3 regions of the Neobacillus sp. SAB-20_R2A genome follow, and region 1 is predicted to be linked to each of the others. Evidence: riboswitches for the same ligand, from Rfam matches in the RefSeq annotation. Region 1 holds a riboswitch; each other region holds the start of a gene.
What was found. Region 1 has a riboswitch for preQ1 ahead of queC (7-cyano-7-deazaguanine synthase QueC). Riboswitches for the same ligand answer to the same signal wherever they lie in the genome.
Positions count from the first base shown of each region.

Region 2: linked by a shared signal. The riboswitch ahead of V5M37_RS04905 (QueT transporter family protein) and the one ahead of queC (7-cyano-7-deazaguanine synthase QueC) in region 1 are both predicted to bind preQ1.
Region 3: linked by a shared signal. The riboswitch ahead of queF (preQ(1) synthase) and the one ahead of queC (7-cyano-7-deazaguanine synthase QueC) in region 1 are both predicted to bind preQ1.

Region 1 is NZ_CP145895.1:3,750,134-3,758,265, reverse strand. It holds gene V5M37_RS18195 (DUF2062 domain-containing protein) at 258-821, shown strand; gene V5M37_RS18190 (CaiB/BaiF CoA transferase family protein) at 1,052-2,239, shown strand; gene V5M37_RS18185 (acyl-CoA dehydrogenase family protein) at 2,294-3,502, shown strand; gene V5M37_RS18180 (DUF3870 domain-containing protein) at 4,068-4,376, opposite strand; gene V5M37_RS18175 (nuclease-related domain-containing protein) at 4,649-5,227, shown strand; gene V5M37_RS18170 (MTH1187 family thiamine-binding protein) at 5,310-5,612, shown strand; PreQ1 riboswitch class I at 5,728-5,770, shown strand; gene queC (7-cyano-7-deazaguanine synthase QueC) at 5,823-6,482, shown strand; gene queD (6-carboxytetrahydropterin synthase QueD) at 6,487-6,969, shown strand; gene queE (7-carboxy-7-deazaguanine synthase QueE) at 6,962-7,690, shown strand; gene V5M37_RS18150 (AMP-binding protein) at 8,049-8,132, shown strand, end outside.
Region 2 is NZ_CP145895.1:979,186-987,317, reverse strand. It holds gene V5M37_RS04920 (beta-glucoside-specific PTS transporter subunit IIABC) at 1-1,766, opposite strand, end outside; gene licT (BglG family transcription antiterminator LicT) at 2,126-2,959, opposite strand; gene V5M37_RS04910 (DUF4177 domain-containing protein) at 3,178-3,366, opposite strand; PreQ1 riboswitch class I at 3,470-3,514, shown strand; gene V5M37_RS04905 (QueT transporter family protein) at 3,539-4,063, shown strand; gene V5M37_RS04900 (DinB family protein) at 4,191-4,715, shown strand; gene V5M37_RS04895 (LysR family transcriptional regulator) at 4,772-5,650, opposite strand; gene V5M37_RS04890 (citrate synthase/methylcitrate synthase) at 5,759-6,847, shown strand; gene V5M37_RS04885 (VOC family protein) at 7,044-7,475, shown strand; gene V5M37_RS04880 (SDR family oxidoreductase) at 7,630-8,132, shown strand, end outside.
Region 3 is NZ_CP145895.1:5,844,298-5,852,429, reverse strand. It holds gene V5M37_RS28545 (carboxypeptidase regulatory-like domain-containing protein) at 1-151, shown strand, start outside; gene V5M37_RS28540 (S8 family serine peptidase) at 219-1,676, opposite strand; PreQ1 riboswitch class I at 1,897-1,943, shown strand; gene queF (preQ(1) synthase) at 2,065-2,565, shown strand; gene V5M37_RS28530 (L,D-transpeptidase family protein) at 2,772-4,199, shown strand; gene V5M37_RS28525 (DUF3052 domain-containing protein) at 4,314-4,760, shown strand; gene V5M37_RS28520 (ParM/StbA family protein) at 5,906-7,072, shown strand; gene V5M37_RS28515 (hypothetical protein) at 7,088-7,681, shown strand; gene V5M37_RS28510 (hypothetical protein) at 7,821-8,090, shown strand; gene V5M37_RS28505 (helix-turn-helix domain-containing protein) at 8,127-8,132, opposite strand, start outside.

The sequences.
Region 1 (8,132 bases):
ATTGGCAGAAAAGTCGGCGGTATTTGTCCGGCTTTTTTGTAACTGGAAAATGTCGGAATAACAAGCTTTCGGAGCAATTTCGACAAAATGCGAATCGTGCAAACCTTAGTATTTTTATCTAGTTTTATACACGAAATTGTAATATACTATAATTGAAAACGTTAATAAGACCTCTTTATGTTTCAACTATCTATGGAATTCATATTGACAGGAAATACTAATTTTAGACGGAATTCGTTCAACCGGGGGTCAATAGCATGAATACAAAATTACGAAGGTATAATATGTTTCAACGTCTTGGACGTGCATTTAAATTTAACTTCATGAAACTGCTTCGTTCTCCCGGAGGAGCCAAAAAGGTTGCCTTGGGATTCGCAATTGGTTTCGGTTTAGAAATGTTGGTCATATCAACGGCTTCATTAATATATATATTGTTTATTCCAGCTGTTCGAATAGCAAAAGGCTCGCTTCCAGCTTCTATCATTGGAAACGTCATCGGAAAATTAACATTACTTCCAGTAATCCTGCTTCCATTTGCTGGAAATCTTGGGAAATTATTTTTTCCTATCAGGATTAGAGTCGGGCACCACAATCCCTTTTCTTTTCAAAAACTAATGCATGGTGATTTCACTGTATTGGTTGGGTTTCTCCACGGCAGTATCCATACATTAATCGGAATGTCGATTTTCGGGATTGTACTTGGTGTGATTTCCTACTTTATCATTCATTATTTTTACGAAAAGGAACTTACCAATCGTAAAAAGAGAAGACGGCAAAAACATGAAATTCGCTTAAATAGCATCAACAAAAACTATATTTAAGTAAATTTTTACTTGGATAATTCTGAAAATTCTAGTAAAATAAAAACAACTTCATCCTATCCAGCCTGTCAGCGGAAGGTAATGGAGATTTATTCAAAACATAACATTCGACTGATAAGTTTCCAGAACCAGCCTTAGCCGGCTGCTATCATGGATCGTAAGCCAGTCCATACCACTTTTAAAGTGTGTTTGGGCTGGCTTTTTTGATTTTTTAACAGGTGGTGGATTATTTGAGTGGAGCGCTAGCAGGTGTAAAAGTATTAGATTTAACAAGGGTTCTGGCTGGGCCCAATTGTACAATGATTTTGGCAGACCTTGGTGCGGATGTCATCAAGGTAGAAGCCCCGGGCGGCAGTGATGAAACCAGGTTCTGGGGCCCGCCGTTTCAAAACGGGGTGAGCGCTTATTATTTATGTGCCAATCGGAACAAGCGCAGCATCACCGTCAACCTAAAGTCAGACGAGGGCCGGGAAATTATCCGTAAGTTAGCTAAGGAAGCGGATGTCCTCATTCACAATTTTAAAACGGGCTCAATGGAAAAATGGGGACTCGGTTACGATTCGCTGGAAAAAATAAACCCCCGGCTCGTTTTTTGCTCCATTACTGGATTCGGGGAAACAGGACCTTACAGCCATTTGCCAGGATACGACTACATCATCCAAGGTATGAGCGGCCTAATGAGCATTACCGGCACCGAAGAAAGCGGCCCGCTTAAAATTGGCGTGGCCATGGTCGATATTTTAACCGGTTTATATTCGGCGATTTCTATTGAAGCCGCTTTGTTTGAACGGGAAAAATCGGGCCATGGTCAAAAAATCGATATGTCGCTGATGGATACGGCGGTAAGCTCGCTAGCCAATGTCGCCAGTAATTATTTGATTTCAGGTAAGGTGCCACGGAGGCTTGGAAATGACCATCCGAATGTCGTGCCTTACTCCACATTTTCCGCCGCAGACGGTGAATTGATCATAGCCATCGGGAATAACCGGCAGTTTGCGTTGCTTTGTGAAGTAATTGGGCTAAGCGAACTGGCGGTGGATGAAAAGTTCCGTACCAATGAGGCAAGAGTCGAAAATCGCCAGGAGCTTACGAGCATCTTAAATAGCCAGCTCCAGTTAAAGCAGGTCAGCGACTGGATGGAGCTATTTTCTGCCAACAATATTCCATGCGGTCCTATCAACACAATTGACCAAGTATTTGACGACCCGCAGGTCTCGGCCCGGAATATGGTCGTGCAAGTAGACCATCCAGAGGCAGGTCTGGTAAAGCTCGTTGGCTCTCCTATTAAACTTTCAAGAACAGAGACAAGGGTTGAACGTCATCCGCCGATGGCTGGTGAGCATACCGACGAAATCTTGCAGGAAGTGGGATTTACATTTGAGGAGATTAGCCGTTTAAAAGCGGATAACATTATTTAAAAAATTGCCTGGTGACGAAGTTGAATTTTAAAAAAAACAGGGGGAGAATGTACGATGAACTTTGAATTCACGGAAGAACAGGAAATGTTAAGAAAAATGGTAAGAAGCTTTGTTGATAAGGAAATCAATCCGAACATGCGAGAGTGGGACGAACGCGGTTATTTCGATCCAGTAATTTGGCAGCGTTTAAAAGAATTGGATTTGATGGGGGTTTGCATTCCAGAAGAATACGGCGGCAGCGGCATGGATTATAACTCGCTGGCGATTGTTTGTGAAGAACTGGAAAGAGGAGACACCGCCTTCCGTACTGCAGTTTCGGTTCACATCGGGTTAAATAGCATGACTTTATTGCAATGGGGAACAGAAGAACAGAAGCATAAATACCTAGTTCCGCAGGCCAAAGGCGAAAAAATTGGAGCGTTTGGATTAACGGAGCCTGGCGCGGGTTCGGACGTGGCATCGCTTGGAACAACGGCTGTGAAGGATGGAGACTACTATATTTTAAACGGTCAGAAAACATGGATTTCGTTGTGCGATGTCGCCGACCATTTTATCGTGTTTGCCTATACGGATAAAGACAAGAAACACCACGGAATTTCCGCCTTCATCGTGGAGCGGACGATGCCCGGCTTTTCTTCTAAGGCGATAAAAGGGAAACTCGGAATCCGCTCAGGCAATACCGGGGAATTGTTCTTTGATCAGGTGCGCGTTCCGAAAGAAAACTTGCTTGGCCAGGAAGGGGAAGGCTTCAAAATTGCCATGTCCGCACTTGATAACGGCCGTTTCACGGTTGCCGCGGGAGCAGTCGGTTTGATTATGGCAAGTTTGGAGGAAAGCGTAAAATACTGTCATCAACGGAAAACGTTCGGCAAGGATATCGGCAAGCATCAGCTGGTGCAGCAAATGCTTGCAAACATGGAAGCCGGATTGCAAATGAGCCGTTTACTGGTTTATCGTGCTGGCGAGTTGAAAAATAAAGGTGTGCGCAATACTCGTGAAACTTCGCTTGCGAAATGGCAGGCCTGTGATTTTGCCAATAAAGCGGCAGATGATGCGGTGCAAATCCACGGGGCCTACGGTTATTCAAGTGAATACCCTGTAGAGCGCTTTTTGCGGAACTCCAAGGCGCCGGTCATTTACGAAGGAACGCGGGAAATTCATACGGTTATGCAGGCGGAATATGTGCTAGGGTATCGTGAGGATAAGGCGCTGAGCAACATGCTGCCGGCCTGGCCGTTTGAGAGTGAGAAAGTTACGGTTTAGGTTTTTTATTGGGGGAGCGGATTGGTTTTAACCATTCGCTCCTTTTATGGTTTTGTTGATGGAGGGATGGTTAGTTATTAGACCAAAGTTGTTGAAAATTCATGGAAAATGGTCTTATGAAAGGGTTATAAGACCAGAACGGCAGTGAAAGATGAGAGGAAGTGTCATATGAAAGGGCCATAAGACCAGAATAGCAGTTAAAGATGGGAGGAAGTGGTCTTATAAAAGAGTTATAAGACCAGATTGGAAGGAAAAGGTGAGCGGAAATGGTCTTATGAAAGAGTTATAAGACCAGAAGGGCAGTTAAAGATGGGAGGAAGTGGTCTTATGGAAGGGTTATAAGACCAAATTGGAGGAAAAAGGTAATCGGAAGTGTCTTATGAAAGGGTTATAAGACCAGAACGGCAGTGAAAGATGAGAGGAAGTGTCCTATGAAATGGTCATAAGATCAGCACAGAGGGGGAAAAAATAAAAAATGGCCCTATAAAAAGGTATAAGGCCACCCCCTTAACTCCAATTGGCAATGGTCATCCCAAAATACTCGCCATGGATATCGTCGAAATAGTCATTGTTTCATAGTCTCATATTGCTTGTACAAATCCTTCAGCGCTGCAATCAGGGCGTGATTGGCTTTTCCTAAATAGCCATTCTTTAAGTCTTCGAGTGGCTTGTCAATTCCATGACGTAAACTATACCCCTTCAACAGCCTAGAAATATAATCACGACCATGTTCCGTAGCCAGCGTACAGGATGCATCCACGATCACTCCATAATGCTTATCAATCTCAGCCGTAATCGTCAGCGTTTCATAAATGCTTCTGGCAGCCATACCGGTTGGCAGCTTGGCGTGACCGGCTATAAAATAGGTATTCATTCTGATTTCCTCCAGAGGTTTTATTTTTAGAATAATATAAAAATGAAGAATTGATAAGATAATAATTTTTAAAAATTCCTTCTGATAAAAATAGGTAAATTGTCCCTTTTCGTCAAAAATTTAGTATCATAGTCTTGTAATGATATTTAGAAAGAAGGAAAAAGGAAATGAGTCTTATTATTCTATTTTTGTTATTGGTACTCTTATTTTTTGTGCCCAAATACCTAAAATTTAAAAACTCAAGCTATCAACAAGCAAGTGGGAATACTTTCTTGAAAACATTATTTGATAAGGGAAATTACGGAGAATTTTTAACTTTTGCGGAACTAGAAAAATTAAAGGGACCTAAAAGGCTCTTAACCAATCTTTATTTACCAAAATATGATGGAACAACCACAGAAGTAGATTTAATCATGCTCCACGAAACAGGTCTTTATGTCTTTGAATCCAAAAACTACAGCGGCTGGATTTTTGGCGATGAAAAAAGTAAAAATTGGATGCAGGTTTTTCCGAACAAACAAAAAGAGAAATTCTTTAATCCGGTCTGGCAGAATAAAGCACACATAACTGCATTGAAGTCCACATTGGGAAGAGGGGATGAATACCTTATTAAATCGTATATCGTTTTTAGTGAGCGTTGCACACTTAAGAAAATAAATGTTACTTCCCAAAACGTAAAGGTTTTAAAAAGAAATGCCATGCTTTCATCAATAAAAAAAGAAATTACCAATACAAGGAATATAATGACACAAATAGAAATCGACCGGATGTACACTATTTTACATAAATTTTCTCTGGCAGATTCTAACGTTAAACAGGCCCATATTAAACAGATTCAAATGAAAAGATAATTTGCTAACTAAGTCTGCGAATTTTTGTCCTTACCATTTCATATGATATTCTTTTTATATAAAGAATTAGGAGGATGAAGCGATGGCTATCATTGATATAACGGTTATCCCTGTAGGGACAGGCACAACAAGTGTCAGCGAGTATGTGGCGGAAATACATAAAGTTCTTCAGCGATATGAGGACAGAGTAAAGTATCAACTAACCCCGATGAGCACATTGATTGAAGGGGATTTAAAATTACTCTTAGAAATTGTTCAAGAAATTCACGAGGTCCCATTCCAGAAAGGCTTGCAAAGAGTCTGCACCAATCTACGAATTGATGATCGCCGTGACAAGGAACATTCAATGGAGCGGAAGTTGCAGTCAGTACAAACAAAATTGTAAGGTCAGAGTGAATTTTTTTTGAAAAGGGTACAAAACCGAAAAAATCTCGAAAGATAGATTGAAAATTGATAGAAATGGTTTATAATCGAATAGTCATATAAAAAATCCGCACCCTGCGGTAGAGGTTCTAGCTACCCTCTTTAAAAAACTAAGGAAAACAGGACTGCTTTCTTTAGTAGTCCTGTTTTTCTATTTAAAGGAGAATTTATGATGAAGAAAGATAAAGCAGTTGTAGTTTTTAGCGGCGGACAGGATAGCACCACCTGTTTGTTTTGGGCATTGGAACAATTTGAAGAAGTAGTGGCGGTTACGTTTAACTATAATCAAAGGCACAAACTTGAAATTGAGTGTGCCCAAAATATCGCGAATGAACTTGGAATAGAGCATCATATTTTAGATATGTCATTGTTAAACCAACTGGCACCAAACGCCTTAACACGTAAGGACATTGAGGTGAAGGATGGAGAAAATGGTGAATTGCCTTCCACTTTTGTACCTGGACGGAACCTGTTATTCATCTCTTTTGCAGGGGTACTGGCAAGCCAGGTTGAGGCTAAGCACATTGTTACCGGTGTTTGTGAAACGGATTTTAGCGGTTATCCTGATTGCCGTGATGTTTTTATAAAATCCTTAAATGTCACATTGAACCTGTCGATGGACAAGGAATTTGTTATTCATACCCCATTAATGTGGCTGGACAAAGCTGAAACCTGGCAAATGGCAGATAATCTGAATGCCTTGGATTTTGTTAGGGAAAAAACCTTAACCTGCTATAACGGGATCATTGCGGATGGCTGCGGTGAATGCCCGGCTTGTAAACTAAGAAAACGCGGCCTTGATCAATATTTAAGCACACGAGAGGAGTTGTAACGCAATGTATGGCTTTCGGATTGTCGATAAACTCCAAAAAATAGATGAAGATATCAACCGCAGTCAATTGAAATACCATCAGAAACGTGTTCTTGTGAGCAAAGAATTCACCTTTGATGCTGCCCATCATTTGCATTGCTATGAAGGCAAATGCAAAAACCTTCATGGCCATACGTATAAAGTCATTTTTGGAATCAGCGGCTACGTTGATGACCGTGGCTTGATGATGGATTTCGGGGACATTAAAGACATTTGGAAAAATGAAATTGAAATTCATCTGGATCATCGCTATTTAAATGAAACCTTACCGCCAATGAATACCACGGCTGAAAACATGGTGGTCTGGATTTATGAAAAGATGGCTGAGGCGCTTACGAAAGAAGAGCGGAAGAATCAGTATAGCGGCGCAAGAGTGGAATTTGTCCGGTTGTTTGAGACACCGACAAGCTATGCGGAAGCTAGACGGGAGTGGATGGAAGTTGAGTAAAATACCCGTAATGGAAATTTTCGGACCTACCATCCAAGGGGAAGGGATGGTCATCGGCCAGAAAACGATGTTTGTAAGAACTGCTGGCTGTGATTATTCCTGCAGCTGGTGCGACTCCGCCTTTACCTGGGATGGCACCGGTAAAAATGATATTCGCATGATGGAAGCAGAGGAAATTTGGGAAGAGATGAAGCGAATCGGCGGTAAGAATTTCTCCTTTGTCACGATCTCAGGCGGTAATCCTGCGTTATTGAAAAATCTCGATGAATTCATTAAGATCCTAAAAGATAATCAAATAAAAATTGGTCTCGAAACCCAAGGGAGCAGGTGGCAGGAGTGGTTTTATGAGATTGATGAATTAACCATTTCCCCCAAGCCGCCAAGCTCAAAAATGGAGACGGATTTTGAAATTTTAGATGAAATCATTGGGAAACTTACACAAAATGATTTAGCGCAACAATTCAGCTTAAAGATTGTGGTATTTGATGATCTTGATTATGAATATGCCAGAGCAGTCCATTTCCGTTATCCGGATGTTCCCTTCTTTGTACAGGTTGGTAATGATCATCTGTCAACAATGGATAATCAGGAGCTGCTTCTGCATCTTATTAATAAATATGAAAGACTGATAGACAAGGTCATGCAGGACTCCGAAATGAATAATGTGAAGGTTCTTCCGCAATTGCATACTTTTTTGTGGGGAAATAAAAGAGGAGTTTAGGTGGAAAAACAGGCGATGTCCATGGCGGCATCGCTTTTTATTTGTTTTTTACCATCACAATCAAACTGTTTATAAAACTATACAACTGTGTTTTTTTTATAACATTTGTTCAAGGAGAAAACTGTATATATATGGCGTCAGAAAGTATGTGCACCATTTGTAATAACTGGTACAATTCTTGCATTTCTTAAAGTAGGTATTGAAACCATAGTTAAGGAGGATTCTGAACATGTAAGATTGGAAGGCAATCGGATAAAGAAATTAACCTTTGTTAATCGGAATGAAGATTTTTTAACGTAAGTAAAAATGGAAGCGATTTCATGTATTAAGGAGTAATTTGAAAAACGGGGGGAAGCTCATGAGTGAAATCACCATCTTAAATCGAGTGGCCATCGGCGATATTGTGCGCAGGACGGCAGCCAAAAATCCAGCCAAAACGGCC
Region 2 (8,132 bases), 2.8 Mb from region 1:
ACAATGACAGGTGTTGTTACCTCGTAGCCTGCTTGTTTGATTTTTTCAATATCAAATTCTACTAGTAAATCACCAACAGACACTTGATCGCCTTGTTTAACATGTGATGTGAAGTATTTTCCATCTAGTTGAACAGTATCGATACCAATATGAATTAAGATTTCTGCACCCTGCTCGGAAATAAGACCGATAGCATGCTTTGTCTTGTAAGCAACCGTTACTACACCATTTACAGGCGATACAACACGGCCAACAAACGGTTCAATTGCAATTCCTTTTCCCATTGATTCCGAAGCAAAAACAGGATCAGATACATCAGTTAAGTTAACTACTTTGCCTGTAATAGGGCTGGCAATTTGTTCACTGCTAGTTGCTATGTCCGGGGCAGTTACATCTTCTTCAACAGGATCTTCAAAACCTAAAACATAAGTAAGACCTGCAGATACTAGAAATGCCACTACGATACCGATAATTAGACCGGTAAACCCTTGGCCGCCTGGTCCGTAGAAGATTGGTAAAGTCAATAATCCAGGAGCGCCAGAAGCAAATGCGTTTGTTCCGGCGTAACCAATGATACCCCCACCGATTGCCGCACCAATGATCCCAGCAATGAATGGTTTTTTAAGTGGTAATGTTACACCGTAAATTCCCGGTTCCGTAATACCAAAAAGACCAGTGATCGCAGCAGAACCTGCTAATGTTTTTAATTTTTTGTTCTTCGTTTTTAACATAACCCCGACCATCGCACCGGTTTGAGCAAAAACAGAAGCAGTTGCGGCCGGCTTTACACCATCTCTTCCGTGAACGGCAATATTGTTAATGAATACTGGAACAAGTCCCCAGTGGATACCGAACATGACGAGTAACTGCCAGCTTGCACCCATGATCGCACCAGCTAAAATTGGGTTGAATGCAAATGCAGCAACCATCGCTTTTGCCACAGCATTACCTGCGTTTACACCGATCGGACCAAATACCAACAATGTTAATGGAAGCATAATCACTAATAACAATAATGGAGTAACGAAGTTTTTAACGCTTTCGTGAATCTTTTTATTAAAGAAAATGTCAAGCTTGCTCATGACAAAGATGGAAAGAATGATTGGAACAACTGTTGATGAGTAGCTCATCATCGTAACTGGAATCCCAAAGAAATGGATTCCGCCTTCAGGTGGAGTCGCTTTAAGCGCCACAATCGACGGATAGAGCAATGCACCTGCAATCGTAACGGCGACAAAGATATTTCCGCCAAATTTACGTGCGGTTGTAATGGCTAACAATACTGGCAAGAAGTAGAACATCGCATCTGCTGCCGCGTATAAAATCGTATAAGTTGTATCCGTATTGACTATCCAGCCAAAATTCACAGCAATTAACAATAATCCTTTAAGGATACCGGCCCCTGCCATAAGACCAAGAAGCGGTGCAAAAATACTGGATACAACATCTACGGCTTTACCTAAGAAATTTCCTTTTTCTCCACTATCTTTAGCGGAAGAGATTTTTGAATCCTTTGTGATGTTTGAGATTTTTCCGATCTCCGCATACACTTCCGGAACATTGTTTCCTACTACCACTTGGAACTGCCCGCCGCTTTCTTTAACAGTAATGACGCCGTCCGTTTTTTCTAACTTTGCTTTATTGACTTTTGATTTATCCTTTAGTCCGAAACGAAGCCTAGTTGCACAGTGGACAAGTGAGTTGACATTCTCTTCACCGCCAACTAGCTGGAGAATTTCTTTAGCTAATCTTTCGTTTTTCGACATCTTCATCACCTCTAGTATTTTGGTAAAAAAAATACCTAAGCCATTAAGAAGCCGGAGACATAGCGTCCCTGATACATTCTTTATGACTTAGGTTTTGCCTGCATGACCAGTAACAATCCTGTTCTAAATATTTACTTTTTGATTTGCTTTAAGCGGTGCTTCCTGTCCGGACCAGGTGAAGACCGCCTTTTATGAAAATAAAAAAACCTAAACTGCGCACCAAAGCATAAGGCCTAGTTTGCAATTTAGGTTTTGCCTGCATAATCAGTAACAATCCTAATAAATTAATATTAATTTGTACTCACATAATAGCATGCGCTTTCAAAAGGTGTCAACGCTATCTTTTTAAAAAAATTTTACTAGTTTCGGTTCACCACGCGCTGAATATGAATGGAGAGGTAGCCCATTTCTTCCTTTGTGATCTCATGTTGATGGGCTTTTTCAATATAATCTTTAATTTTTTGCGCACAGGCAAATGCTTCTTTATGTTTTTCTCTCACTAAGTTATAAAGAAAATCATCCTCGCTATCTAAATGGGAACCGTTGAAAAGGCGCTGTGCAAAAAACTTAAGATGGGTAAGAAACCTGAAATAATTTAAGGATTCCTCATCAAGTTCGATTTTAAAATGATACTTGACGATGTTTAAAATATCCTGAATGAGTTTGGTTATATTGACTAGGTTTGGCATCTCATCGTTTAATTCCGCATTTACGATATGCATCGCAATAAAGCCCGCTTCATCTTCCGGAAGCGAAATACCAAGTTTGGTTTGAATCATTTTTAACGCTTCCCGCCCTATAGAGAATTCGTCTTGATAAATCTTTTTAATCTCCCACAACAGAGCATTTGAAATATTAATGCCCTTCTGATGCCGTTCAATCGCAAAATGTATATGGTCGGTTAAGGAGACATAAATGCTATCATTCAGATTTTTCCCTAGTTTTTCTTTTGCATAGTTGATGATTTCTTCAGAAACAGCCATATATTCTAGCGGAATATCGTACAATAGCGTTTTAAATCTATCGGAAACATCTTTGTTTTCGAGTTTGAAGACTTTTTCGATTTTGCTCTCATCGACAATATCGCCAGGTCTCTTTTGAAACGCGAGCCCTCTGCCCATAATGACTAATTCTTTATTGTGTTCATCCAATACGCTTATAACGTTATTGTTGATTACCTTTGCGATTTTCATATAAATCACCTATTTGTGGAATATTTGTGATAAAAAGGAAAATAAAAAAACCTAAAACTAATGCAATAAAAACATTAGTCATAGGTTTTGCCTGATGAGTCAGTAACAATCCTAAAAATTTGAAGTTATTTGGTTAGATTTTATCATTCTTTTAATCCAGGCGCAATTCTTATCGAGGGTCTTTTTATGGATAATGTTCAGTTATTATTAGTATTTCTTTAATCTACTTTTCTTTCAAATATGGCTTCATAATAAGCCGCAGACCCATATGCAGCAATTCCCGGCGCAAAAATCTGGACCAACCTCCAGCCGTTCCTCGCGTTCTGATGAATAAGTTCCTGATAATCCCCTTTAGGTTTTCCGCTTAATTTGCTAAGCTCAATTTTTTCAAATTTATATTCGTACATGGTTTTCCTCCGCAAATTATATTGTTTATATTCTCATTATCCCAAAAACTGTAATTGACTGCCATTTTTTTATGTATTAATATAATAGTTTGTTAATATATTACCTTAAGTGGTTCGAGAACCTCCCACTATAAAAAACTAAGGAGAAATGAATATGGAAAAAACAGCAAATATGCTAGACGCCCAGTATAATTCGGGCGCTGCAAACAGCAAGGTGCGGGAGATTGTTGTAAACGGTATTGTCGCAGCTTTGTACATCGTCGTTTCGGCATTAATTCAGCCATTTGGGTTTACCCAGGTGCAATTCCGCGTTTCAGAGATGTTTAACCATCTCATCGTTTTCAATAAAAAGTATCTCTACGGGATCATTTTAGGGGTATTTTTAACGAATTTATTTTTCTCACCAATGAAGGCCTATGACCTCATTTTCGGAGTTGGCCAATCTTTGATTGCTTTGGTCATTACGATTTTAAGTGCGCGGTTTATTAAAGGAATCTGGGCTCGGATGATTGTGAATACGTTGGTGTTCACCTTTACGATGTTTCTCATTGCGATTGAACTCCATTTGGCGTTCGATCTGCCATTCCTGTTTACATGGTTAACTACTGCAGTTGGGGAATTCGTTGTAATGGCTGTCGGCATCCCAGTCATGTATTTCATTAACAAACGCGTTCATTTTGATAAAATCTTTAAATAAAAGATTTCAAGAGCTGTTGCTTTAAGGGTACACCCTAGGCGGCAGCTCTTTTTTATGGTATTAATTTCAAAAAAACTCTAAAATGAAGATAGTTAATTTTTCAGAGTTTTTGAAAGGGGTTTTTTAAATGCTACAGCGTCCTAATAACAATGAGTTCCCAGATTATTATGTACCGTATGTTCAGTTAGTTCCTGAAGGAGATTTATTGCAGATTCTTAAGGAAAGCCTTGAAAAAGCGGTTTCTGTTTACGAAGGAATTTCAGAGGAAGATTCGCAATTCCGCTATGAACCTGGTAAATGGAGAATCAAGGAAGTGCTTGGCCATATGGCAGATACCGAGAGAATCATGAGCTACCGCCTGCTTCGAGTTGGCCGCGGTGACAAGACTCCATTGGCAGGGTTTGACGAAAATGATTATGTGGCTGGAGCACAAATGGGCGAGCTGCCACTAAAATCTATTCTTGCTGACTTCATTGCAGTCAGGAAAGCAACTATCACGCTGGTCGAGAACATGCCAGAGTCTGCCTGGACAAATGTCGGCAACGCCAATGGCACGGAGGTCACCACCCGCGCCATCGCCTACATCATCGCCGGCCATGCAATCCACCACCTCAGCATCGTGACAGACCGATACTTAACTAATTTGAAATAACGGGTGGTGTCAGGCACCGCTCGTGGACGGTGTCTGCCTCAGGCGGACACTGTTTTTTAAATCCGATAGTTTGAGATAAACTCGAGAAATTCTTTTTGTTTGGAGTGGTCGTATTTCATGATGGCGTAGGTGTTTGCTTCGGGCAGGTGGATGGTTTGGCAGTCTACTTCTAAGAGCCTCCCTTCTAGCAGCTCTCTTCTGACCGTTGATGTCGGAAGGAAAGAGACACCCAGCCCTTCAACGATGAATCTTTTTGTAATGTGTACCTGTGATACTTTCATCATTCTTACTTTTGGATATTTGGTTTTGATTGCATAGCAAAGACCATCCCAGTAACCTGGGTGATTATGGGTTAACAAATAGTTCGATGTTAAAACCTCTTCTTCGTCTAACGGAGGTGCTGTTTCGGAATCTCTCCCATCGTGGGGCGCAACTAGCATAACCCTATCCCTATATAAAAGCTCACTAATCAATTCAGGATGAAGGCTGTGTAAACAGGACAGCCCGATATCAACTTCCTCCCTAAATACCGCATCCTCGATACCAACGGATTCGATAATTTTAACCGAAATCTCTACCTCAGGATGCTTGTTTGTATAGCTTTTTAAAACATATGGCAGGATAGTATCTGCGATTAGAGGTGATATGGCAATGGAAAATTTCGTTGTGTAGCCTTGACTAAATGAGTGAATGTCCTCGAGTCCCCCCTGATAAACCTCAATCAGTTTTTTTGCATGAACCAAATATCTCCTCCCCGCTTCAGTTAGTTTTACTTTTTTTCCATCCCGATCAAATAATTGAATACCGAGCTCTTGTTCCAATTGTTTTATATGAACCGTTACAGATGGCTGTGAAATATAAAGGATTTCCGCCGTTCTGCGGAAATTCCCACAATCAGCTGCCGTAATAAACGTGTTAAGCCATTGGAATTCCATATTCTCCTCCTTATTAAAGAAATTAATCAATTCGTTTAAAATTATTTAATTTCATTAATCAAATTTATTATATAAACTATTAACAAATAAAGGAAGGAGAGATTTTGTATGATTCAGAAGGGTTTAAAAGGAATTGTCGCCGCCGAAACATTGATCAGTCATATTGATGGTGAAAAGGGAGAGCTTATTTACCGGGGATATGAAATCGGAAGGCTAACTCAAAATTACTCTTTTGAAGAAGTTGCCCACCTGCTCTGGCATGGCTATTTACCTGATGATGCTCAGTTACGGGCTTTGAAAAATGAGTTAAAGAGCAACCGTGAACTTCCGGAGAATATAAAAAAATTAATCGATCTGCTCCCTTTTGATATGGACCTAATGAGTGTAATGAGAACAGCCATTTCAGCTGAAGCTGGGAATTCCGAATATGGCTGGAAGCCGACTGTATCACAGGCTATTCGTATCACCGCCCTCGCCCCGACAATCATTGCATACCGGAAAAGACAGCTGGAGGGTAAAGAGTTTGTTCCTCCGTTGAATGAATTAGATCATGTGGCTAATTACCTTTATATGCTTAATGGTTCGATCCCATTAGAAGCCCATGTGGAGGTACTCGAAACGTATATGATTTTGACACTTGAACATGGCATGAATGCCTCAACCTTTTCAGCAAGGGTGACGGCATCAACTGAATCTGATTTAGTATCAGCCGTTTCATCAGCGATTGGAACGATGAAAGGACCGCTTCATGGCGGCGCCCCTTCAGGAGTAATTGAACTTTTGGATGAGATTGCAGCGGCCGGAGATGCTGAAAAGGTGATGCGAGATAAATTATCTAAGGGTGAAAGATTAATGGGATTTGGACATCGGGTGTACAAAACCCACGACCCGCGTGCTATTGCCTTAAAGGCCAAATTACAGGAGCTGGTTGGTCAAGATACATGGCTTGATCTCGCTATGGAAGCAGAAAAAACCGCCGTAAGAGTGTTAGAGGAAATAAAACCCGGCCGCTCCCTTTATACAAATGTAGAATTCTACGCCGCAGCCATCATGAAAGCCATCAACATGGAGGCAGACCTATTCACACCAACCTTCACCGCAAGCAGAATCGTTGGCTGGACAGCCCACGTTCTGGAGCAAGCAGAAAACAATACCATCTACCGGCCGCAGTCCAAATATATTGGAACACTCAAATAAATTCCGGACCATCCAATCCTCGATGATTGTATCTTTTTTCAAGAAAATTTATTGCGAACATTCGTTCTGTGTCTTATAATAAATTTATTAGTTAATAATAGAAATTGTGTTGTTTTCAATGGCTGTTGGTCAATGGAGGCCTCATTACTAAAATGTTAACTAATAATTTTTGATGGATTTCAAGGAGTGAATGTTCATGTCAGTAAAATTAATCCCCTATTTCGTGATGAACGGTACCGCTAAGGAAGCGATCCAGTTTTATCAACAGGCACTGGATGCACAGGTTTTATTCTCTCAAAGTTTTGGTGAAATGCCTGAAAATCCAGAATATCCTCTGCCTGCTGAAGCCAAGGATTTGGTAAGTCATGCGACCATTAAAATTGGTGAGTCAGAAGTAATGTTTTCCGACACCTTCCCTGGACAGGAGCATCAAAGCGGAAATCAAGTGACCATTTGTATTTCAACCAATGATGCAGACCAAGCAAGGAAAATGTTTGAAGGACTTTCCCAAGGCGGTCAAGTTGGAATGCCTTTACAGGAAACTTTCTTTAGCCCTGCCTATGGTCAAGTAACAGACAAATTCGGCATAACCTTCCAAGTTTTCACAGAAGGCAAACCGCACCAATAATATCTTATCCAATAACAAAAGGCTCTGTTCGCAGCAATGGAACAGAGCCTTTGTCGTATTAGGAGGCTCCACTACTAAGACTTATTTTTAACATCATAATTTTTCTCATTTTTCTAACACTAACGAGAGATGAAAATCAATGGAGGGTTAGAAAATGAGCAGCAATAAAAGTCAAAAAAAGCAGACGTTTCCGCCGCAGCATCAGAACCATCAGCCGGGAACTGAGAGTGAAATGAACCCAAAGCCGATTTCTGTTGATTCCAACTATAAGCCGGCCGGAAAATTATCCGGAAAAACCGCGATTATTACTGGCGGTGACAGTGGCATTGGAAAATCAGTTGCGATTTATTTTGCTAAAGAGGGTGCAGATGTAGCAATTGTATACCTAGAAGAACATCAGGATGCTGAGGAAACCAAAGGAATCATAGAAGCCGAAGGACGAAGATGTCTTCTCTTTTCTGGCGATATTGGCAATGAGGACTACTGCAAGGATGTTGTGAAGAAAACAATTGATGAGTTCGGCGGATTGGATATTTTGGTCAACAACGCGGCGGAGCAGCACCCGCAGCCAAGTATTTTAAATATCACTAGTGCGCAGCTGGAAAAAACATTCAGGACCAATATTTTCTCCTATTTTTATATGACGAAAATGGCGCT
Region 3 (8,132 bases), 2.1 Mb from region 1:
GACGCAAAAGGAATCAAAGGTTTTGCCAACAGGTCTGTCTTTGCCTAAAACAGCAACAAATATGTATAATGCAATATTTTTAGGGTTTTTAATTATAGGATTAGGTATACTGCTTTTTTACAAAAATTTTAGAAAAAAAGAGCAAATATAAAACTAGGTGCCTGGTTCCCACTTTGCTAAATTTACGCAGCAAAGGTAGGGACCAGGCTCCTTTTTAATTATTTATTATTAGACAAGAAATTGAAAATATTAGCCTCCCCAGCTCCGTAAAGCGGGTCAACTCCAACTTTACCGAAATCAATGGCGCTTTGTCTGATGGCTGCGGCGACTTGTGCTGGTGAATATTCTGGATGAGCTGCCTTAATGACCCCGGCTACTCCGGCAACCTTTGGCGCCGCCATGGAAGTTCCATGTAAATAAGAGTATCCATGCCATTTTCCGTCACTGAATTGTGTTGTGGCATTACCTCCTCCAACTGGATAAGAAGGATAGGTTGATAATGTACGATACGTGTAATCACGTTTATCTAGATAATTCCCAGCAGGGTCTTGACGATACAGGCTATCATATAAAGGACCATTATCCCCGCCCGGACCGGCAACATCAATGGCATTGCCGTAGTTAGAATAGAAGGCGATGCTTTTATCTGACCACTCATTCGAAGATGAGACTGTAATAACCCCCGGAATTTGCGCAGGTGCTACACGAGATGGGCCTTTAATGTCTAAACCGTAAGTTGCCTTCCAATAGGCTTGCATATCATGCAGGTTGTTTAAATCCTTTGAGTCATTTCCCGCTGATACGACAACGGTAACACCCTTTTGAATGGCATATTGTGCTGCGCGGTGATAAGCAACCATTGAAGCAGAGTCACCTTTGTCCCCATAGTTATGGGCCATCCATCGCCAGCCGCCAATTGACATGTTAATGACCTCAACCCCATCATTAGCTGCGGCCACAATGGCATCGGTAATCCACGATTGCTGCGCTCCACCTGTTGCCCCAAACACACGATAGGCACGAACGGTTAACCCGGGTCCTACACCCTTTACCTTTCCATTTGCTGCAATCGAACCAGCAACGTGGGTACCGTGGCCATTTTTGTCCCAAGCATCTGTTGTGCCAGGAACAAAGGTTCTAGAGCCTGTCAGATCTGCATTATCCTTTAAATCAGGGTGGCTGAAATCAATGCCCGTATCGATAACAGCAACAACTGTATCATGATTTCCATCATTTAATTTATAAGAATCCCCATTATGTGTTAGGCGCTGCATATCCCATTGTTTATCCCAATAGCTTGGAGCATTTGGGTCAAGAGTTACCTTCTGCCCATTAGGTGTACCCGGGGTAAATTGAATAGCGTCATCGGGGTCTGTTTCCAAATAGGCTTCAAGCTCCCTTCCAGCCGATTGAATATTCGTATCCTGTGAAATTTTTGATAGAAAGTCCTGATTAGAGGAGGCAGCTTCAACGATTCCTATTTCTTCTACAACCCGTTCCACTTTTCCGCCAGCCTGTTCAATTTTTGCAGAGAAGTTTGCCGGAAGCTTTCCTTTATAAGCTAACACATAATGTTCTTGTCCCGCTTCTGCCTTAGGCTTGTCTGCCTGCACTCCGGCAAGCAATGAAATTGAAAGAACTGAACAAACCGATAGAACCGCTAATCTTTTTTTCAACCCAATTCCCCCTAGCAATCTGGTAAATTAACGTTTGAGACGTTATGAGTTGATTTTAGGACAAGGTCATAAAATAAAGTGTCGAACGAACAGTTGGACTGTTAAAAATTTATAGACAGATAGGTACAATATGCTTGTACCCTCGCTAAAAATTTTTCCATTTGACGAATACTGCGCTGTCCAATATAGTATTAATATAAAAATAGAATACCCGTATCGAACGGGAGAGGTTCATAGCTGTTACCCTCTATAAAAAACTATGGATTCATGTCAATAAAGCCATGTCCATAAGGATGTGGCTTTTCTGCTTTTATCCCCTTAGTTTGATTAGAATGGTGAAGGACCTCTCTTGTGAAAGTGCTGGGGCACATTTACAGGAGGTTTTTTTATGTCTGGACGTACAGATGAACAAGGTTTAAAGGATTTAACACTGCTCGGAAATCAGGGCACTAAATACTTATTTGAATATTCGCCGCAAGTTTTGGAGGCCGTCGACAACCTGCATCCAAACCGCGACTTTTTTGTAAAATTTAACTGCCCTGAGTTTACAAGCCTTTGCCCGCTGACGGGACAGCCGGATTTTGCAACGATGTATATTTCTTATATCCCCGATCAGAAAATCGTCGAAAGTAAGTCGCTGAAATTATATCTGTTCAGCTTCCGAAACCACGGCGATTTCCATGAAGACTGTGTCAACATCATCATGAATGATTTAATCAAGCTTCTGGATCCACGGTACATTGAGGTTTGGGGGAAATTTACACCGCGCGGCGGGATTTCAATTGATCCATGGTGCAACTACGGTAAACCGGGCACCAAGTATGAAGAAATGGCTCAATTCCGGTTGATGAATCATGACCTTTATCCTGAAAAAGTGGATAACCGATAAGATACAGCTAACAAGAAGATATACTCAGAAATTCCCTCCCTCCTTTGGTCCTAAGGCCATGGGAGGTTTTTTTATTAAAAAACCTTTACAATATTTTCACTTATGTTAGAGAAATAGAAATTTTACAAATTTACCGCTAAAATTTGACAAAATATTCCTCCTTTTCGTGGTACTTTATAATCATCAACAGAATTGGGGAGAGAAATATGAGGAAATTATCGTCTGCGGTTTTAATTTTTGTATTAACTTTCTTTTTCTTTTCAAGCCAATCAGAGGCTGCCACTTCTCAGTTAATTATTATTAATAAGAAGACAAATACCTTAGCATATTACGATGGAGGCACATTAGTAAGGACTTTTAAGGTGGCGACAGGGAGGTCAAGGGACTTAACTCCCGAAGGAAAATTTAGGATTGTTAATAAAATTGTAAATCGCCCTTATTATACAGGCCATATTGCCGGAGGGGACCCTCGTAACCCACTAGGCGACCGCTGGATGGGCCTTGAGGCAAGAGGAACCTATGGAACCACCTATGGCATCCATGGGAATAACAATGAAAGCTCCATCGGCCGGTACGTCAGCTCAGGCTGTGTGCGCATGCATAACTCGGAAATTCGATGGCTCTTTGACCGAATTCAAAATTATACGGAAGTGGTTATTACCCATTCCGGTGACAGTTTTGATACTATCGCCATGGCTAATGGATACGGAGTAACCGTACCGGTTAATGGAGAGAATCAAGGTACGCCGGCACCACAAATTCAAAACGGCTGGGTGCAAGCAGGTGGCAATAAGTATTATTATGAAAATGGAGCGGTAAAAACAGGCTGGCAGACGATAAACGGCAAAAGATATTTCTTTGATAAAAACGGAATAATGAAGACCGGCTGGCTGACGGAAAGCGGCAAGAAATATTATTTGGATAGCAGCGGTGTGTTGAAAACAGGCTGGCAAGAGATTAAAGGGAAGAAATATTATTTTTCAAATGATGGTGTGATGAAGAGCGGCTGGCTGGAAGATGGCGGTCAAAAATTCTATCTTGATAAAGACGGTGCAGCGAAAACGGGGTGGTTGGAAGACGGTGGCAATAAGTATTATTTTGATGCTGCCGGGGCAATGAAAACCGGCTGGATCGAGGATGGCGGAATGAAATATTTCCTTGACCCTGCCGGCGCGATGAAAACGGGTTGGCTGGAGGACGGTGGAAATAGATATTATTTAGATAATACCGGAGCCATGAAGACGGGCTGGCTTGAAGCGGGCGACAAGAAATATTACTTTGCTAGCGATGGTGTGATGAAAACCGGGTGGGTGAAGGACGGAGAAAAATGGTACTATCTTGACCAAATTGATGGCATGAAGACCGGTTGGATCAATTATAAAGGCAAATGGTATTACATTAACTCCAATGGCGTGATGGATAACACCGTCATCAGCAAGCTCGAGGACTTTGATCCTGTTGTTACGGAAAATACCGGCTGGACGGATATTGCCGGGTATAAATACTTTTTAAAGAAAAACCCTACTCTTGTCACTGGCTGGTTGAACTTCGAGAATAACTGGTACTATCTCTACGTTAATGCCGATATGGCAAAAAACTTCCTCAATGATAGTAATAAGCTTGTTCAAAATTAAGAATCGCAAGGAGAAGACACTTTATGAAGTGTCTTCTTTTTTATATGAAAGGTATGATAAGTCAAAGGAAAAGTTTAAAATGTTTGTAGGTGTATAGGAAAGGAAGGAAGTTCAATGTCAGTGCTAAAGAAGTTGCAGTTTAAGGACCAGGGACAGCCGGTGTTCATTGTCAACGCACCGCAGTCCTACGATGAGGCCATTCGAACATTTGAAGGTGAAGTCCACTGCGAGGCGGTAATGGAACGCTATGATTTCGTACAGGTATTTGGGACAAGCAATGAAGAATTGGGGGCTTTGGCAAAGAGCGCTGAGAAATTCGTAAAAGAAGACGGACTTTTCTGGCTATGCTATCCGAAAAAGTCCTCAAAGACCTATAAAGGTTCTGATTGCAGCCGCGACACTGTGATGTATTTATTGGCAGATGAAGGTTACGAACCTGTCCGGCAGATTGCCATTGACGACGATTGGTCAGCCTTAAGGTTTCGGAAGGCCGAGAATATTAAAACCATGAAGCGAAGTTTTGCTGTTACGGAAAAAGGAAAAGAGCGGACGGAAGATTAGGCAAATAAGTCGAACACACTCTTTCATTCCCATATATATTGAAAAGCTAAGAAATGGATTAGGTACTCAAGTTTGAGTATCTTCTTTTTAGTTTCACCTGGAATTTTGTAATAAACAACCCCATGTATACAATGCGTAAACACGTTTACTTTTCGTATACATTTTGTTTACAAATCCGTTTACACGTATACAAAGTTGTTTACATCCTGACGCCTAGCCATGTATACAGCTTTGTAATTTTCGTAAACATTGCCGTATACATTTTCATCTGCGTTTACTCCGGCCCGTGTCAATTTGATGGGAAGTTGAATGTCAGTTCTTAAAAAATTGTAACCAGCGTTCGCCAGTGTTAATTATCAACACATCAATTCTACGATGAGGTTATTGAAACATTTGAAGTTGAGGTCTACCACGTGCGAAAATGTTTGGCAATGATTTTGTGCCGGTAATTAGGACAAGTATAAAGTATTAGTGCCTCTAGCAAATATAGTGCTGAACGGTTCGTAAAACCAGCCGGGCTTTACTGGCTATGCTATCCGAAAAAGCCTTCTAAGACCTATAAAAGTTCAGATTTGCAGCCACGACATGGGGGTGTATTTACAGGTTGATTAAGACTATGAACCTGTCCTTCAGATCACTATCGACTATGATTGGTCTGCATTAAGGCTTCGGAAGGCAGAGTATAGTAAAACTATGTAGTGAAGCTTTGCTGTAACGGAAATTTAAGAACCACCCTATCGCACTTTGTAACCGGATTGAGAGCGATTCGATAATGCAGGTAAAAACGAAAGGAAATAGATTTTAGGGTCCCTAAAAATGGGTCCCCTTTTTTAGTTTCTCTGAAATATTTGTAATAATCTACTATTGTTTACAATCTGTAAACGTGTTTACTTTTTGTATACGTTTTGTATACAAACGTGTTTACATGTATACAAAGTTGTACGCATTCAGTTATTCCGCCATGTATACAGATTTGTTATTTTTGTAAACATTCACGTTTACAAATTTCCCCATGTTTACATCCTGTTTACAATTTTACACTTGTGTTTCTTTTCGGCCAGCCTCATTGAAGAAACTAGTAATCTTCTATACGCTTATAGAAAGTACTAGATTGCAATCCTATTAAATGAAAAGGAATGATGAACATGACTAAATCCAGAATTGCAGCTATCGATGTAGGTAATGACTCCATCAAGGCTATTTTTGGTGAATTAGAATATGAATTAAATATTCCTAACATTATCGCAAGAGACACCGAGGACCGCCCTGTCATAGGCATTGAAGAACTGGACAGCAAAGACCCATTAGATGGGATACATATTAAAGTGCACTCCCCTGCCCTAAAGGAAAATAATATTATCTATCGTGTCGGAAATTTGGCGACAAAAAGCAATAACACTACCGAGCTGGACCCTGGCAGCAGCAAGTCTGAGGAAGACCAGACATTAATTATGCTATTTGCGACATTGGCAATGGATGCCGTAAAAGCCGAATTCCCGCGCACGAAAAACATTATTGATGCCAATTACACATTAGGAACGGGCCTGCCGCTGCGTGAAGTAAAGGAAGGCAAGGATGCCGGCTATCGTTCGAAATTGCTTGGTAATGTCCATCAGGTTGAATTTCTTGTAACTCCAAAATACCAAGGCATTAAAGTTAATATTAGGTTCAATGAAGTAAAGGTTTATCCTGAAGGCTTTGCGGCCTATATCAACCTTGTCATGGATAATAATTTAAAAGTAATTAATAAGGACTTAATCGATAAACGCATTTTAATTCAAGACATCGGCGGCCTCTCCACGGACATCGCCGTCATTAAAAACCGCAATGTCGACGATGACAAGGCGCAAGGGTTTAATCTAGGGGTATCCGAATCGCTAGAAATGATTCGTGAAGAAATTCGCAAAAAACACGGTGTGGAGCTCGACAGCCGCCGCGATGTCGTAGAAATTATTACGAAGAAAAACGACCGCAATCACATTATGGTAAAAGGAAGCCGGACAAGTGTCCATGACATCACCGACCGCATCCTGCTAGACCTTGCGAAAAAGCAATACCGCTTGCTGCGTAATGTCTGGTCTAAGAACTCGCAGACGGAAATCTGCTACTTTGTCGGCGGCGGATCCATCATTTTAAAGGAATATTTAAAAGCGTTGAATAACGGTTTAGATGGTTTTAATATTGATTTCTTTGAGGACGAGAAGGAAAGCATTTGGATGATGTCGAATGCTTATTATAAGTTAATTACGGATTTTGTTCGTAAAACTGAGAGGCAAAAGGCTCCCCAAGATAAAGCACCAGTAAAAAGCTAATTTTAGGGTGATTCTATGAAAAAGGCATCCGAAAACGAAATCAAGAGGGGCCAGGCTTTATCTTTCCGCATCCCTTCTGATACTCCGGATCACATATTAAAACAGCTTCAAAAAATTAAGGAAACAGAACGCCGGAATTTTTCCAGCAAGATTGCTTCATTTGTTATGGAGGGTGTCAGCCAGTCCTTTTCCCGGGAAAAGGAAACGGTAACCATCCCCCTCCCCAAGGGGCTAACGAAAGCACAGCGTGATTGGCTGAAGCACGAGCATTCCGAAGCACTGCTGGGAAGCATTCTTTATCAGTTGATTTCCGACCCAGTAAGGTCGACCGCACTGCTGGCCTCGTTGAACAGCAAGGCTGTAGATATTGATGAGGCGTTGTACCTGCAGGAGACTACGGCCTTCCCTGCCCCAGAGACACATTCTTTTTCGGAGAGCCCTTTTGAAGAAGAAATAGCTGCAGGAATCGACTTGGTTGATGATGATTTGGACGAGTTTGCTTTCGAGACCATCTACCAGGCCATGTCCCCTACTGAGGATGAAGCCGACGAGAAGGACCTTGATGCCGATGACCTGCTGGGCGGGTTTTTGGCGAGTATGAATAAATAAGGATTAAGATGAGGCACCTTGGTGATGAGGTGCCTTTTGCTATGGTTTAGTATCCAATATTACCGGTATTTTATAATTTTAATAGGGTTATAGCTTAAAAGAATAGAAATTAAGTAGATTAGGAGGGATGAAGATTCATATGAAGGTGTGTATACAGGTAATTATGGGGATTATTATTGGCTGGCTCCTGTTCTATGTCATGGGGCTTGAACAGGAGGAATTGTTTAAGTTCGTGTATCAATACATAAATTCGACGGTGTTTTACTTTAGTGTTGTGGTGGGAGTGCTTGTTATTTGCTTTACTGTTCTTCGTAAATTTAAGGTTTTTGGGGTTGCTGTTGCGGTTACGATGGTGGGGGTGTTTATGGTGGTTTATGTAGCGCTGAATACAGGAAGTATTGGGTTTTAGGCATATAAAGGGGTGAAGAAACCACCCCATTTGAATCTAATG